2 linked regions of the Caballeronia sp. TF1N1 genome follow. The protein of the gene in region 2 interacts with the protein of the main gene of each other region in a pairwise test. Links are inferred from orthologs where the notes say so. Each region holds a gene or a part of one and is shown on either strand. Other genes may lie near its edges.

Evidence for each region.
Region 1: the proteins of ribD (region 2) and accC interact in binary tests that used the Escherichia coli proteins (3 or more experiments, as listed by UniProt). The link is inferred for Caballeronia sp. TF1N1 from one-to-one orthologs.

What each region holds. Positions count from the first base shown.
Region 1 is NZ_CP084626.1:2,459,936-2,467,143, forward strand. The notes cover bases 565-3,422. They hold accC (acetyl-CoA carboxylase biotin carboxylase subunit), read left to right. Parts: upstream 565-1,235; coding sequence 1,236-2,609; downstream 2,610-3,422. Other genes in these bases: accB (acetyl-CoA carboxylase biotin carboxyl carrier protein), read left to right, coding at 579-1,052; prmA (50S ribosomal protein L11 methyltransferase), read left to right, coding at 2,624-3,422. In the rest of the region: LDZ28_RS11435 (TlpA disulfide reductase family protein), read left to right, coding at 1-49; more of prmA, read left to right, coding at 3,423-3,526; LDZ28_RS11455 (DUF3426 domain-containing protein), read left to right, coding at 3,576-4,982; tpx (thiol peroxidase), read left to right, coding at 5,098-5,598; LDZ28_RS11465 (carbohydrate kinase family protein), read left to right, coding at 5,743-6,681; LDZ28_RS11470 (glycine zipper 2TM domain-containing protein), read left to right, coding at 6,699-7,178. UniProt on the Escherichia coli protein: This protein is a component of the acetyl coenzyme A carboxylase complex; first, biotin carboxylase catalyzes the carboxylation of the carrier protein and then the transcarboxylase transfers the carboxyl group to form malonyl-CoA.
Region 2 is NZ_CP084626.1:865,120-872,324, forward strand. What follows is about bases 83-2,937. They hold ribD (bifunctional diaminohydroxyphosphoribosylaminopyrimidine deaminase/5-amino-6-(5-phosphoribosylamino)uracil reductase RibD), read right to left. Parts: upstream 2,144-2,937; coding sequence 1,022-2,143; downstream 83-1,021. Other genes in these bases: LDZ28_RS03990 (hypothetical protein), read left to right, coding at 83-322; LDZ28_RS03995 (riboflavin synthase), read right to left, coding at 358-972; hemL (glutamate-1-semialdehyde 2,1-aminomutase), read right to left, coding at 2,165-2,937. Outside these bases: more of LDZ28_RS03990, read left to right, coding at 1-82; more of hemL, read right to left, coding at 2,938-3,448; LDZ28_RS04010 (hypothetical protein), read right to left, coding at 3,568-4,050; LDZ28_RS04015 (Bcr/CflA family multidrug efflux MFS transporter), read left to right, coding at 4,181-5,392; LDZ28_RS04020 (prolyl oligopeptidase family protein), read right to left, coding at 5,470-7,205. UniProt on the Escherichia coli protein: Converts 2,5-diamino-6-(ribosylamino)-4(3h)-pyrimidinone 5'-phosphate into 5-amino-6-(ribosylamino)-2,4(1h,3h)-pyrimidinedione 5'-phosphate.

The sequences.
Region 1 (7,208 bases), 1.6 Mb from region 2 along the record:
TGGTGAAGTCAACGTCGCCGAACTTAAGCGTACACTCGACGCGCTGTAAAAATTCGCTGCGTTTTTAACCGAAGTGTCGCTCAATAAGCAGCAAGTTAGCAGGTTGAACGCCGATCTTGCCGGAACTTCGCTCTTTCGCTACGACTTGTCCGAACTTCTGCCCTACTGATCGGACCCTGTCGGAACGGTAAAACTAGACAAAATTCTCTAAAGAGCGCTAAAGTGCGCCGAATTCCGCACAACCCGAAGCGACCATGAACACTCAACCGGTGCCGCAAGGCGACATTGCTGTCGAAACCGACACGCGTTTGGTGTGCGTCGACCAGCCTTTTCGCAGGCCATCGGGGAGCGCGCTTCAAAACGATCACGATGACGCATTCGACATGAACGCGCCTTGCGTGCCAATCGATTCTGCCGCCGCAACTTCGGCTCACGTTTGGTCCAGCGCACAGAGCTTGCAACAAACGCGTGCCGAAGCGCTGGCCCTGCCGGTCCGCGGCTGACAGTCAGAACACCACAAAGTCAAGTCAAGCACCGGGGGCAGTCCCGGTCTCCAAGCATTGAAAGGGGAATTTTCGATGGACCTTCGTAAACTCAAAACGCTGATCGACCTCGTCTCGGAATCCGGCATCTCGGAACTCGAAGTGACGGAAGGTGAAGGCAAGGTTCGCATCGTCAAGAATGCGGCGCCGGTCTATATGCAGGCGCCTCAGCAATACGCGCCGCAAATGCAGGCCGCACCCGCGCCGTTCGCCGGCGGCGCAGGCGAAGGTTCGGCGGCGCCCGCCGCGAGCCCCGCTGCCGTCGCGCCGCAAGGACACATCGTCACTTCGCCGATGGTCGGCTCGTTCTACCGCGCGCCTTCGCCGGGCGCGGACCCGTTCGTCCAGGTCGGCGATACGGTCAAGGAAGGCCAGACCATCTGCATCATCGAAGCCATGAAGCTCCTGAACGAGATCGAAGCCGACAAGTCCGGCGTCGTAAAGGAGATCCTCGTCGAGAACGGTCAGGCGGTCGAATACGGCCAGCCGCTCTTCGTGATCGGCGACTGACGCGTTACGCCGGACGACGCCGGATGCACCTCATCACGATGGCTCGCACCGTGTTTTCGATCTCCGGCTGCCCGCCGTGTCCGCGCGCTTCGCATCGGTTTTCCCCGATGCCCGAACCGCGCGCCGCCGATTCGATTCCCGAGGGCGCGCCCGTCGCGCCCGTTGATGAGCCGACCCACAGCCATGTTTGAAAAAATCCTCATTGCGAACCGCGGCGAGATCGCGCTTCGCATCCAGCGCGCGTGCCGCGAACTGGGCGTCAAGACCGTTGTCGTCTACTCGGAAGCCGACAAGGAAGCAAAGTACGTGAAGTTGGCCGACGAAGCCGTGTGTATCGGTCCGGCGCCGTCGAACCTCAGCTATCTGAACATGCCCGCGCTCATCAGCGCGGCCGAAGTCACGGACGCCGAAGCCATCCACCCCGGCTACGGCTTCCTTTCCGAGAACGCCGATTTCGCCGAGCGCGTCGAGCAATCGGGCTTCACGTTCATCGGGCCGCGTCCCGAAACCATCCGCATGATGGGCGACAAGGTCACGGCCAAGCAAACCATGATCAAGACCGGCGTGCCGTGCGTGCCGGGCTCGGAAGGCGCGTTGCCGGACGATCCAAAAGAGATCGTGAAGATTGCGCGCACGGTCGGCTATCCGGTCATCATCAAGGCGGCGGGCGGCGGCGGCGGACGCGGCATGCGCGTCGTGCATACGGAAGCGGCGCTCGTAAACGCGGTAAACATGACGCGCGAGGAAGCGGGCCGTGCGTTCGGCAATCCGCAGGTCTACATGGAGAAATTCCTGGAGAACCCGCGGCATATCGAGATTCAAGTGTTGGCGGATTCGTTCCGCAACGCGATCTGGCTCGGCGAGCGCGACTGTTCCATGCAGCGCCGACACCAGAAAGTGGTCGAGGAAGCGCCGGCGCCGGGTATCGCGCGGCGGCTGATCGAGCGTATCGGCGACCGCTGCGCCGACGCATGCAAGAAGATGGGCTATCTCGGCGCGGGCACGTTCGAGTTCCTGTACGAGAACAACGAGTTCTACTTCATCGAAATGAATACGCGCGTGCAGGTCGAGCATCCGGTGACGGAACTCATCACGGGCGTGGATATCGTGCAGGAACAGATCCGCATCGCGGCTGGCGAGAAGCTCTCGATCCGCCAGAAAGACATTCAGTTTCGCGGCCACGCGATCGAATGCCGGATCAACGCGGAAGATCCGTTCAAGTTCACGCCGTCGCCGGGACGTCTTACGTCGTGGCACGCGCCGGGCGGTCCAGGCATCCGCGTCGATTCGCACGCCTACAACGGCTATTTCGTCCCGCCCAACTACGACTCGATGATCGGCAAGCTGATCTCCTATGGCGCGACGCGCGAGCAGGCGATCAACCGCATGCGGATCGCGCTCTCGGAAATGGTCGTGGAAGGCATTCAGACCAACATCCCGCTGCATCGCGAACTGATGATCGACGCTAAGTTCGTCGAAGGCGGCACGAGCATCCATTACCTCGAAAACAAGCTCGCCGCGCGCAAGGCGGCGGTGGCCGAAGAGTCGAAGGCATAAGCGAGTCGATTAGCATGAGTTACCGGGAATTGATCGCCGAGCTGGATCGCGAGCACGCGGAAGCGCTGTCGGATGCGTTGCTCGATGTGGGCGCGCTGTCGGTCTCCGTCGAGGACGCCGACGCCGACACGCCTGACGAGCAACCGCTTTTCGGCGAACCCGGCCTCACGCCGGAGAAGAGCGCGTGGAAGCGTTCGCGCGTCGTCGCGCTGCTCGCCGACGACGCCGATCCCGCCGTGCTTCTCGCGGCCGCCGCGAATGAGATCGGTCTTGCCGACACGCCCGCCTATTCCCTGCGCGAAGTCGAAGAGCAGGATTGGGTGCGGCTCACGCAAGCGCAGTTCGATCCAATTCATATCGGCGAGCGTATCTGGGTCGTGCCTTCGTGGCATGACGCGCCCGACCCGGACGCGCTCGTGCTCGAACTCGATCCGGGCCTCGCGTTCGGTACGGGCAGCCATCCGACCACGCGGCTCTGCATGGAGTGGCTGGAGCAGTCGGTGAAACCGGGACAGTCGTTGCTCGATTACGGTTGCGGCTCGGGCATCCTCGCGATTCTCGCGAAGAAGTGCGGCGCACAGCCGGTATATGGCATCGACATCGACCCGCAGGCGGTGGAATCCGCGCGTCAGAATAGCGAACGCAATCACGCCGACGTCACCTACGGTCTGCCCGACGAATGTCCTGCCGGCGAGTTCGATATCGTCGTTGCCAACATTCTGTCCAATCCGCTCAAGCTGATGGCGTCGATGCTCGCCTCGAAGGTGAAAGCGGGCGGCCGTATCGCGTTGTCGGGCATTCTCGCGCGACAGGCCGACGAGGTCGCGGCGGTCTACGCGCAGTGGATCGACATCGCTGTCTGGCGCGAGCACGAAGGCTGGGTGTGCCTCGCCGGAACTCGGCGCGAAAGCCTTTAGAATAACGCCATCGTCCACGACTAGGCCGCGAGGCCAATGGCACTCTCCTATGGCGCTGGCAACCCGCTGCCCACACTGCGAAACCGTCTTCAGGCTGGACCCGCATCTGCTCGCGCCGCATGACGGCCGCGTGCGTTGCGGCCATTGTCAGGAAGTCTTCGACGCCGCGCATCATCGCTTCGAGCTTCCGGAAGAGCACGCCGCGCCGCACGAGGCGCAACATGCGGCGATCATCGACGATGAAGTCGCCGTCGGTCCTGCAAGCTTTGCGTCCGATGCGAATGGCGATGCATCGGCGAATTCAGTGGCAGCGGAATCTCAGGGTGTCACGGCGCCGGCAACGCCGAAGATAGCGAAGGAAATAGAGAAGCCGGCGACGCCGAGTCCGGCAGCGCCTGCCGCTGTAAAGCCTTCGACGCCTCCCGCCGCCAAGCCGATCACGCGAAAGACACCTGCGCCGGTTCCAAGCGGACCGTCTGCATCTGCGCCTCGACCGCTCGATCTCGGCGCGAATAATCCGCCCGTGCCGCCCGTGCCTTTAGCGCCTGAAGAGGACAGCGACCGCACCGTCTACGCGAATACGCCTGCATCCACGCAACCAGCGCAGAACCATCCCGCGAAGCAGTTCGTTCGTGTCGATGCACCGCCAGCCGATCACGTCACTCCGGCCGCACAATCTCCAACGCGCCCTGTCCCTCCGCCCGAGACACCCGCCGCACGCTTCGTTTCGCCGGACGATCGCGCGGAGCCGTTCATCGGGCCGACGCCGACTGCGGCCGAACCGCCGCGTCCCGCACCGGAGCCCGCGCCCGCCGCCGACTGGGGCAAGGACCCCGAGCCGGCCTTCGGCGCAAAGTCACCGCGCCCGCCGGGCGCCGCGCACGCGGCCAGCGCCAACGAAGCGTTCCCGGTCATCCGCGAATCGCGCGATGCACTCGGTCCGCTCGATCCGCCCGATCCCGAATGGACGCGTCCGCGCACGGGCTGGCGCGCGGCGGGCATCGTGCTCTCGGTGCTGCTCGTGCTGACGCTGATCGGCCAGATATTGTGGTGGCAACGCGAATCCGTCATGGTCTACGTTCCCGGCACGCATTCGCTCTACGCGGATATCTGCTATCAGCTCGGCTGCACCATCGCGCCGCCGCGCTATATCGACGGGCTGCAGATCGAAAGCTCCGGGCTGCGTCAGGTCGACGGTCCGCACAAGCTCGAACTGAAGCTGTCGCTGCGCAATCGGTCGGATGTGTCGCTGGCTTATCCTGCGCTCGAACTCACCCTGCTCGACGACAAGAGCAACGTCGCCGTGCGCCGCGTGCTATGGCCGCAGGATTACGCCCGACCGGGTACGATATTCCCCATCGGCCTTCCGCCGCAAAGCGCGCAGCCGGTCGTCGTGAGGCTGGATACGGGCGATGCGGTCGCCGCGAACTACAGGGTTCAGGTTTTCTATCCGTGATGCGTGCCCGCGCGGCCGCACGAACCCTGTCCATTCTGACGCGCGCGTTAACATCGAAGATGAACGAACGCGCGCGCTTTCCCGTCAGCATCTGACACATTCTCTGGAGCGCAACATGAGTCAAGTTACCCTCGGCGGCAATCCTATCGACGTACGCGGCACGTTTCCGAGCGCCGGCCAGCAGGCGGCCGAATTCACGCTCGTCGGCGCCGATCTTGGCGACGTCAAGCTGGCGAATTTCGCGGGCAAGCGCAAAGTGCTGAACATTGTGCCGAGTCTCGACACGCCGACCTGCGCGACCTCGACGCGCAAGTTCAACGAAGCCGCCGCCGGCCTCGACAACACGGTCGTGGTGGTCGTCTCGGGCGATCTGCCGTTCGCCGCCAAGCGCTTCTGCACGACCGAAGGCATCGAAAACGTGGTGACGGCATCGACGTTTCGCGGTCACGAATTCGCGGAAGCTTATGGCGTGGACGTCACGAGCGGACCGCTCAAAGGCCTGACGGCACGCGCCGTCGTCGTGCTGGACGCAGACAACAAGGTGCTGCATTCGGAACTCGTGCCGGAAATCAAGCAGGAGCCGAACTACGACGCCGCGCTTGCTTCGCTCAAGTAAGGTTGACGGCATGCCGGACCGCCGCGGCGGTTCGGCGGTTCGGCGGTCCGCATACGGGACGCGGTGGACGCTCAAAAGGGTTTCACCGCCGCGCGCCGTATGCGCACCCTCTTCCTCGGCACCTAAACTTAAAGGACGTTCGCCTTGGCTACGCTTATCTGCGGCTCGCTCGCCTACGACAACATCATGACTTTCCAGGGCCGCTTCGGCGACCACATCCTGCCGGACCAGGTGCACATGCTGAACATCAGCTTCCTGGTGCCGACGATGCGGCGCAACTTCGGCGGCTGCGCGGGCAACATCGCCTACGCGCTCAAGCTACTCGGCGGCGATCCCAAGATCATGGCGACACTGGGCGCGGCGGATGCTCAGTTGTATATCGACCGGCTCGACGCGCTCGGTATCTCGAAAGAGTACGTGCGCGTCCTGCCGGACCAGCACTCGGCGCAATGCTTCATCACGACCGACCTGGCGAACAATCAGATCACCGCGTTCCATCCCGGCGCAATGATGGAGTCGCACCTGAACCGCGCCGACGAAGCGAAGAACATCTCGCTTGGCATCGTGGCTCCGGATGGCGCCGACGGCATGCGCGAGCACGCGGCGCAGTTCGCGTCGGCGGGCGTGCCGTTCGTCTTCGATCCGGGTCAGGGTCTGCCGATCTTGGAAGGTGTCGAGCTTTGTCGCATGATTGAACTTGCCACTTACGTGGCGGTCAACGATTACGAAGCCAAGTTGTTGAGCAACAAGACCGGATGGTCGATCGAAGACATCATGAGCCGCGTCGATGCGCTCATCATCACGCGCGGCGAGCATGGCGCGCAGATCTATCACGAGGACGGCGTGCTCGAAGTGCCCGCCGTGAAAGCGCGGCAAGTCGTCGATCCCACTGGCTGCGGCGACGCATTCCGCGGCGGCCTGCTGTACGGTATCGAAAACAAGCTTGGTTGGGAAAAGACGGGCCGTCTTGCAAGTCTGATGGGCGCATTGAAGATCGAACATCAGGGTCCGCAAACTTATGAGCCGGCACGTGCCGAAATTGAAGAGCGTTACAAGCAGGCTTTCGGAAGCAGCCTGTCGTGATTGAGTGGAGTAATGGAATGAAAACGATAAGTCGTATCGCGCTTGCAGTAGCGCTCGTCGGCTCGGTGGCGCTCACGGGCTGCGCCTACAACAGCAGTTCGCCGGACGTGTACACGGCTTCGCAGGCGCAACGTGAGGAGACGGTGCGCATGGCGACCGTCGAAAGCGTGCGTGGCGTGAAGATCAGCTCGAACAACGGTCAACCGACCGGTCTCGGCACCATAGGTGGCGGCGCGCTCGGCGGCGTGGCCGCAGCCAGCGTCATCGGCGGCGGCAACGGGTCGATCATCGCGGGCATCATCGGCGGTCTGGCAGGCGCGGTCGCGGGTAACGCGGTCGAGAACAACGTCGCCATGAAGAACGGCCTGGAGATCACCGTGCGTCTCGATAACGGCGACATGCGCGCCATCACGCAAACCTCGAACGGAGAAGTGTTCCAGGCAGGCGAGCGGGTTCGCCTGCTGTCGAGTGGCGGCGTCACACGCGTCACGCACTAAGGTATTCAGCGGAGGATTAGCCCTCGCGTG
Region 2 (7,205 bases):
GATTCGTTTGGACCTGCCTGAGAGCTTCGAGCGAATGTTCGAAGCGCTGGAGACAAAGGCAAAGCCTCTGCTCGAGCGCTTTCCGGCAATTGGCCGAGTCTTCCTCAACACCGACCCCGATACCTATCAGGCAATACTGGCCTGCGAAGAACTTATCGAAGAAACCGAGGAAGCCAAGAAGCGCGCCGAACTACGCGAACACGTGTTCGAAGACTACGTGCTTCTGTACCTTCTGATTGGCGACACGGTGCTGCTCACGTCCATTCGCCACACCAAGGAAGTCTCCTTCGACTTCGATCACATCTGGGGCCCCGAGCGCTGAGCCGCGCCGCGCCAAAGCTCCAAGACCGGAAAGCATCACGACGCGTTCATCATCCGCTCGACATAGCGCGCGATCAGGTCGATCTCCAAATTGACCTTCACGCCCGGCTTGAGCGCTTTGAGCGTCGTGACTTCGACGGTATGCGGAATGAGGTTGATGGAGAATTCGCAGCCATCGGCGCGGTCGCTGACCGAGTTGACCGTGAGGCTCACGCCATTTACCGTAACCGAACCCTTGTAGGCCAGGTACTTGCCGATCTCCTTCGGCGCGACGACGCGCAATTCGTGCGATTCGCCCACGCGTTCGAAACGCGACACTTCGCCAAGGCCATCCACATGGCCCGAGACCAAGTGGCCGCCCAGCCGGTCATGCGCGCGCAACGCCTTTTCCAGATTCACTTCGTCGCCCGCGTGGCCGAGTCCGACCGTCTTGTTGAGGCTTTCGCGCGAGACATCGACATCGAAGGCATTCGCGGTCTTTTCGATGACCGTCATGCACGCGCCCTGAATGGCGATGCTGTCGCCCAGTTCGACATCCGCGAGATCGAGACCGCCTGCCGTGACCGTCAGGCGCACGCCCGCTTCCGGCTCCGCGCCAAGCGGCGTGACTTGGTCGATACGGCCTACCGCGCTGACAATTCCTGTGAACATCGACTGCTTCCTTTAACTTGACGAGCTGACTTGGCCGGACCCACGCGGATCAGCACGCGTCGGTGGTGACATTTGCCTCGGCGAAACGCGCAAGAATGCGCAAGTCGTCGCCGAGCCGGTCTATACGATGAAACTTGAGATGCGCGCGCGCATCCAGCGTGGCGGGCGGCGCGAAGTCGAACATGCCGGGCGCGCTGCCGAGAAGGCTTGGCGCGAGATACACCAGCAGTTCATCGACACAGCCTTCGCGCAATAGCGAGCCATTGAGCTTGTGCCCGGCTTCGACGTGCAATTCGTTGATGCCGCGATCCGCAAGCGCGATGAGCACGGCGGGCAGATCGACCTTGCCCTGTTCGTTGGGCAGTTCGATCAGCTCCGCGCCCTTCGCACGCAACGCCGCGACGCGCGCGGGATCGGCGTTGGCCGAATGGAAGATCCACGCTGGCGGGCCTTCCAGCATGCGTGCATCGAGCGGCACGTCCAGACGGCTGTCGATCAGAACGCGCTGCGGCTGGCGCGGCGTTTCGACCGCGCGCACGGTCAGTTGCGGGTTGTCCTCGCGCACCGTGCCTATGCCCGTGAGGATGGCGCAGGCGCGTGCGCGCCATGCGTGGCCGTCGGCACGCGCGTCCTCACCCGTGATCCACTGGCTTTCGCCCGAGGGCAAACCCGTGCGGCCATCGAGCGTCGCGGCCACTTTCATGCGCACCCACGGCCGCCGCCGCGTCATGCGCGACACGAAGCCGATGTTCATCTCGTGCGCCTCGTGCGCGAGCAGACCGCAGCGCACGTCGATGCCCGCATCGCGCAACATCACGAGACCGCGCCCGGAGACGGTCGGGTTCGGATCTTCCATCGCGGCGATCACTTTTTCCACGCGCGCGTCGATGAGCGCCTGCGCGCACGGCGGCGTGCGCCCGAAATGGCTGCACGGTTCGAGCGTGACGTAAGCGGTTGCGCCACGCGGGTCCTTGCCGCGCGAACGCGCGTCCTTGAGCGCGCGGACTTCGGCGTGATCCAGACCGGCCGGTTGCGTGAAGCCCGTGCCGATCACTTCGCCGTTCTTGACCAGCACGCAGCCGACGCGCGGATTGGGCGTTGTCGTGTACATGCCGCGCGAGGCGAGCGCGAGCGCGCGCTCCATGTGCGTGAAGTCGGTTTGCGAAAACATCGCGGTCGCCGCGCCCGAGGTTTAAGCCGCGAGCGACGCGAATGCGCCGCGCGCCGCTTCGAGGGTTGCGTCGATCACGGCGTCGTCGTGCGCGCTGGAGACGAAACCGGCTTCGAATGCCGATGGCGCGAAGTACACGCCGGCATCGAGCATGGCGTGGAAGAACGCGTTGAAGCGCCGCGTGTCGCCCTGCGTGACTTCGGCAAAGCTCACCGGCACCTGCTCGGCGAAGTAAAGGCCGAACATGCCGCCGATGGAGTCGGCCGAGAAGGACACCTTGGCATCGCGCGCGGCGGCGCTCAGGCCATCGACGAGCTTGCGCGTCTGCTTCGCGAGGTCGTCGTAGAAGCCGGGGCGCTGGATCAGCTGCAAGGTCTTGAGCCCGGCCGCGACCGCGATGGGATTGCCGGACAGCGTGCCTGCCTGATACACACCGCCGAGCGGCGCGAGATGCGCCATGATGTCCCGGCGTCCGCCGAAGGCCGCGGCCGGCATGCCGCCGCCGATCACCTTGCCGAGGCAGGTCAGGTCGGGCTTGATGCCATAGACCTGCTGCGCGCCGCCGAGCGCGACGCGAAAGCCGCACATCACTTCGTCGAAAATCAGGACCGAGCCGTACTCGTCGCAACGCGCGCGCAGTGCGTTCAGGAACTCGGGCGTCGCGCGCACGAGATTCATGTTGCCCGCGACCGGCTCCACGATCACCGAGGCGATCTCCGCGCCGAACGCCGCGAAGGCTTCGTTCAGTTGCTCGACGTTGTTGTACTCGAGCACGGTGGTGTGCTTCGCGATATCCGCGGGCACGCCCGCCGAAGTCGGATTGCCGAACGTGAGCAGGCCCGAACCCGCCTTCACGAGCAAACTGTCCGCGTGACCGTGATAGCAACCCTCGAACTTGACGATGCGGCTGCGGTCCGTGAAGCCGCGCGCGAGACGCAGCGCGCTCATGGTCGCTTCGGTGCCGCTCGACACCATGCGCACCTGTTCGATCGACGGCACGAGCTTGCAGATTTCCTCGGCGATCTCGATTTCCGCCTCGGTCGGCGCGCCGAAGGAGAAGCCGTGGGCGAGCACGCGCTGCACGGCGTCGAGCACTTCGGGATGCACGTGGCCGAGAATCATCGGGCCCCACGAGCCGATGTAGTCGATATAGCGCTTGCCCTCGGCGTCCCAGAAGTACGGGCCTTCCGCGCGCTCGATGAAGCGCGGCGTGCCGCCGACCGAGCGGAACGCGCGCACCGGCGAATTCACGCCGCCGGGAATGGTTTGCTGAGCGCGTTCGAAGAGGGCTTGATTCTTGGACATGGATGAGGCCTGCACGGTTGTGGATGCGAAATACGCAACGGACTGGACGCTCCGCTCAAAGCGGCAAAAGCGCGGCGCACGGTTGATGCCGACGCGCGGTCCGGTGCGAAAAACATGCTTCAAATTGTACCGGAGTCGTCATATTCGAGCGGGTTCGGCCGCCCGCGTCGCCCGGTGCGCGCAGTCCACAGCTTTTCGAGCGCGCCTTCCGCCATCGGCTTGATGATCGTGCCGGAACTCTGCGCGTCCCACGTCTGCACGGAAAGCGGATGCGCGCGCAGTTCGTCGCGCGTGACGACGACTTGCTCGTTCGCATCGACGAGCCAGTCGTACACGAAATCGATGCACAGCCGGTATCCGCGCTTCGAGTGCGCATCCGGCACTTCGTAAGGCGCGCGCGTCACATAGCCCGATGCGAACACGCCCTTCGGCTGCTGCGTCACGCGATGCACGAACACGCGGTCACCCGGCAAGAGGCCGCGCGCGGTGCCGCAGCCCCAGACGTCGGCGACGGCTTCGCCTGCGGCCACGCGTCGCGCACAGTCGGGCAGTTCGGGCCACGGCCATTTCTTCGGGCTCCAGATCAGGAGAAACGCGGTCATGGGTCTGACGAGAATTAGTGGATGGCTCAAAGCCGGAGCTTAGCGGATCGACGCGTACAATGGCCTCGCCCGGCGCCGATGCAGCACGCGCGCGGCATCCGCTCTGCACCCTTCGTCTTTTCCGAGTCCAATGCCTGACACCACTGCCCGCCGGCCCGATGGCCGGCTGATTCTGTTGCTCGGCGCGCTCGCCGCCTGCGGTCCCTTGTCGATCGACATGTATCTGCCGAGTCTGCCGTCGCTCGCCGCCGCGTTCGGCACGACGCCTGCCGCCGCGCAAAGCACGCTCACGAGTTTCATGTTCGGCTTCTCGTTCGGCATGTTGCTCTATGGCCCGCTTTCCGACGCCTATGGCCGCCGGCCGGTGTTGCTCGGCGGCATCGCGCTGTACGCGCTTGCGAGCGTCGCGTGCGCGGTGGCGTGGTCCATCGACGCCCTCGTTTTCGTGCGCTTCCTGCAGGCGCTCGGTGCGGGCGCGGCTTCCGTGCTCGCGCGCGCCATCGCCCGCGATGCCCACGCGCCCGCCGATGCCGCCCGCGTGCTGTCGATGCTGTCCATCGTTACGTCCATTGGTCCGCTGCTCGCGCCGTTGATCGGCGGGCAATTGCTGCTGTTGGGCGGTTGGCGCGTGGTCTTTGCCGCGCTCACGCTCTTCGGCGTGGCGTGCTCCATCACCGCTTTTCTGCGCGTACCCGAAACCTGGCCGAAGGAAAAGCGCGCGGGCTCCGCGCTCGGCGCTTCGTTCGCGGCTTACGGGCACTTGTTGCGCGACCCCGTCACCTGGGGCCACATGATGTGCGGCGGCATGGCGTTCGCGTCGATGTTCGCGTATATCACGGCGACGCCCTTCGTCTACATCGACTATTTCCATGTGAAGCCGCAGTATTACGGGCTGCTGTTCGGGCTGAATATCGTCGGCATCATTGGCGGGAACGTGTTGAATACGAAGCTCGTCGGCCGCCTCGGCGCGATGAAGATGATCTCCGGCGCGGCCTTCGTCAGCGTGATCGCGGCGCTTGCCGTCGCGCTCGTTTCGCTGACGGGTTGGGGCGGGCTGTGGTCGATCGTCGTGTGTCTGTTCTTCGTGGTCGGCGTGGTTGGCCTGCTCGCGGCGAACTGCACGACGGAACTGATGCACCGCTATCCGCGCAACGCGGGCGCGGCCGCCGCTGTCTTCGGTGCGATGCAGCTTGCGCTCGGCGCGCTATCGAGTCTTGCGGTCGGGTTGTTCCACGATGTGTCGCCGCATGGCATGGGCATCGTGATCGGGGTTTGCGGCGTGCTGACTTTTCACGGGCGTACGTTGGTGCTTCGTTCGCATGCCGCGCCGGTCAAGGTTTGAGGCGCGTTGCGCGATTAAAAAACCTCGCCGCCTGGCGAGGTTTTCGGACTTCGTTCGCGCGTCAACGGTTCGACTTATCACCCGAGCGGCCCAAGCTTCACCGCCAGGAACGTAAATGCCGCCGCTTCCGCCTGCGCCACGGCTTCCGGCTCCACGCCCGCGCCGTGTCCGCCTTCGCCGGTTTCCTGATACCAGACGTTTTCGTGCCCTTGCGCCTGCATCTTCGCGGCCATCTTGCGCGCGTGACCGGGATGCACGCGGTCGTCCGCCGTCGATGACGTAAACAACGACGCCGGATAATCGACATCCGCCTTCACGTTCTGATACGGCGAATACGCCAGCAGATGACGCAGGTCGTCGGCATCGTCGGGATCGCCGTATTCGTCGATCCACGATGCGCCTTGCAGCAGCAAATGAAAACGCCCCATGTCGAGCAGCGGCACTTCCGACAGCACCGCGCCGAAAAGCTCGGGCCGCTGCACCATGCACGCGCCGGTGAGCAAACCGCCGTTACTGCCGCCGCGAATGCCGAGCTGCCTGGCCGTGGTCACGCCGCTCGCGATCAGCGCTTTAGCCACCGCGATGAAGTCGTCGAACGAGACTTGCCGCTTTTCGCGCAGCGCCGCCTGATGCCATTGCGGCCCGAACTCGCCGCCGCCGCGAATGTTCGCGATGGCCAACAGCCCGCCGCGCGCGAGCCACGCAATGCCAGTGGTCGAATCGTAATGCGGATCGAGCGCGACTTCGAAGCCGCCATAGCCGTAGAGCAGGCAAGGCCGCGCATCGGTCGACACATCCGCGCCACGACCGATCAGCCAGTACGGAATGCGCTCGCCATCTTTCGCGATCGCGTGATGACGCACCGCCGACATGCCGCTCGCGTCGAACTGCGCGGGCAAACGTGCGAGCAGTTGCCAGGGCGAGTCGCTCGCAAGATCCGCGAAGTAGAGCGACGGCGGCATCAGAAAATGCTCGACGTGAATGAGCACCGTGTCGTCGCGTTCGCTGTCGATGGAATCGACGTAAGACTGGCTCGCTTCGGGCAGCGCGAAATCGCGCGCGTTCCACGCCGTCTTGTGATCGGCGGGCGGCGCGAGGAGCGTGACGCGCGGCGTGCCGTCGTCCATTTGGCTTGCGATCAGCCAATGCTTCGTGAAGTCGATGCCCGCAAGCACGCGCCTGTCCGATGGCTTGAACAGCACCGTGAAATCGCGCGCGCCTTCGAGAAACGCGTCACGGCGGATGACGAGCAAGGTCCCGCCTTCGTGACGCACGCCGCCCGTCTTCCACACTTCGCGCGGCGTGACGAACAGCCAGCCGTTCCAGTGCTCGACTTCGACGTGCGTCGGCAGATCGTATTGACGCCACGCGTTGGCGGTTTCATCGAGCCAGAAGTGCAGCGTGTCGTAGAACGTGACCGCGCGCGAGGCGAGATGCAGCTTTTCGAGCGGATCGTAATCCGCGCCCGCCGAGACATCGCGACGCTGGCCCTCGAACACCACGGGTGCATCCGCGAGCGGCGTGCCGCGCTTCCAGCGACGCGCCTGGCGCGGAAAACCCGATGTCGTCAACGCGGGTTTCTTGTTGTGCTTGCTGTCGTCCCAGCCGACGTAGCAGGTATCGCGATCGATCCACGAAATGTCGTGCTTGCCGACATCCGGCAGCACGAAGCCATCGTCGATAAAGCTGCGTGCTTCGATATCGAACTCGCGGACCATGCACGCGTCCGAGCCGCCGGGCGACAAGCTGACGAGCGCGCGATCGTAAGTCGGGTAGAGCATGTCGAAGTCGGCGAGCGCCCAGCGCGTGTCGT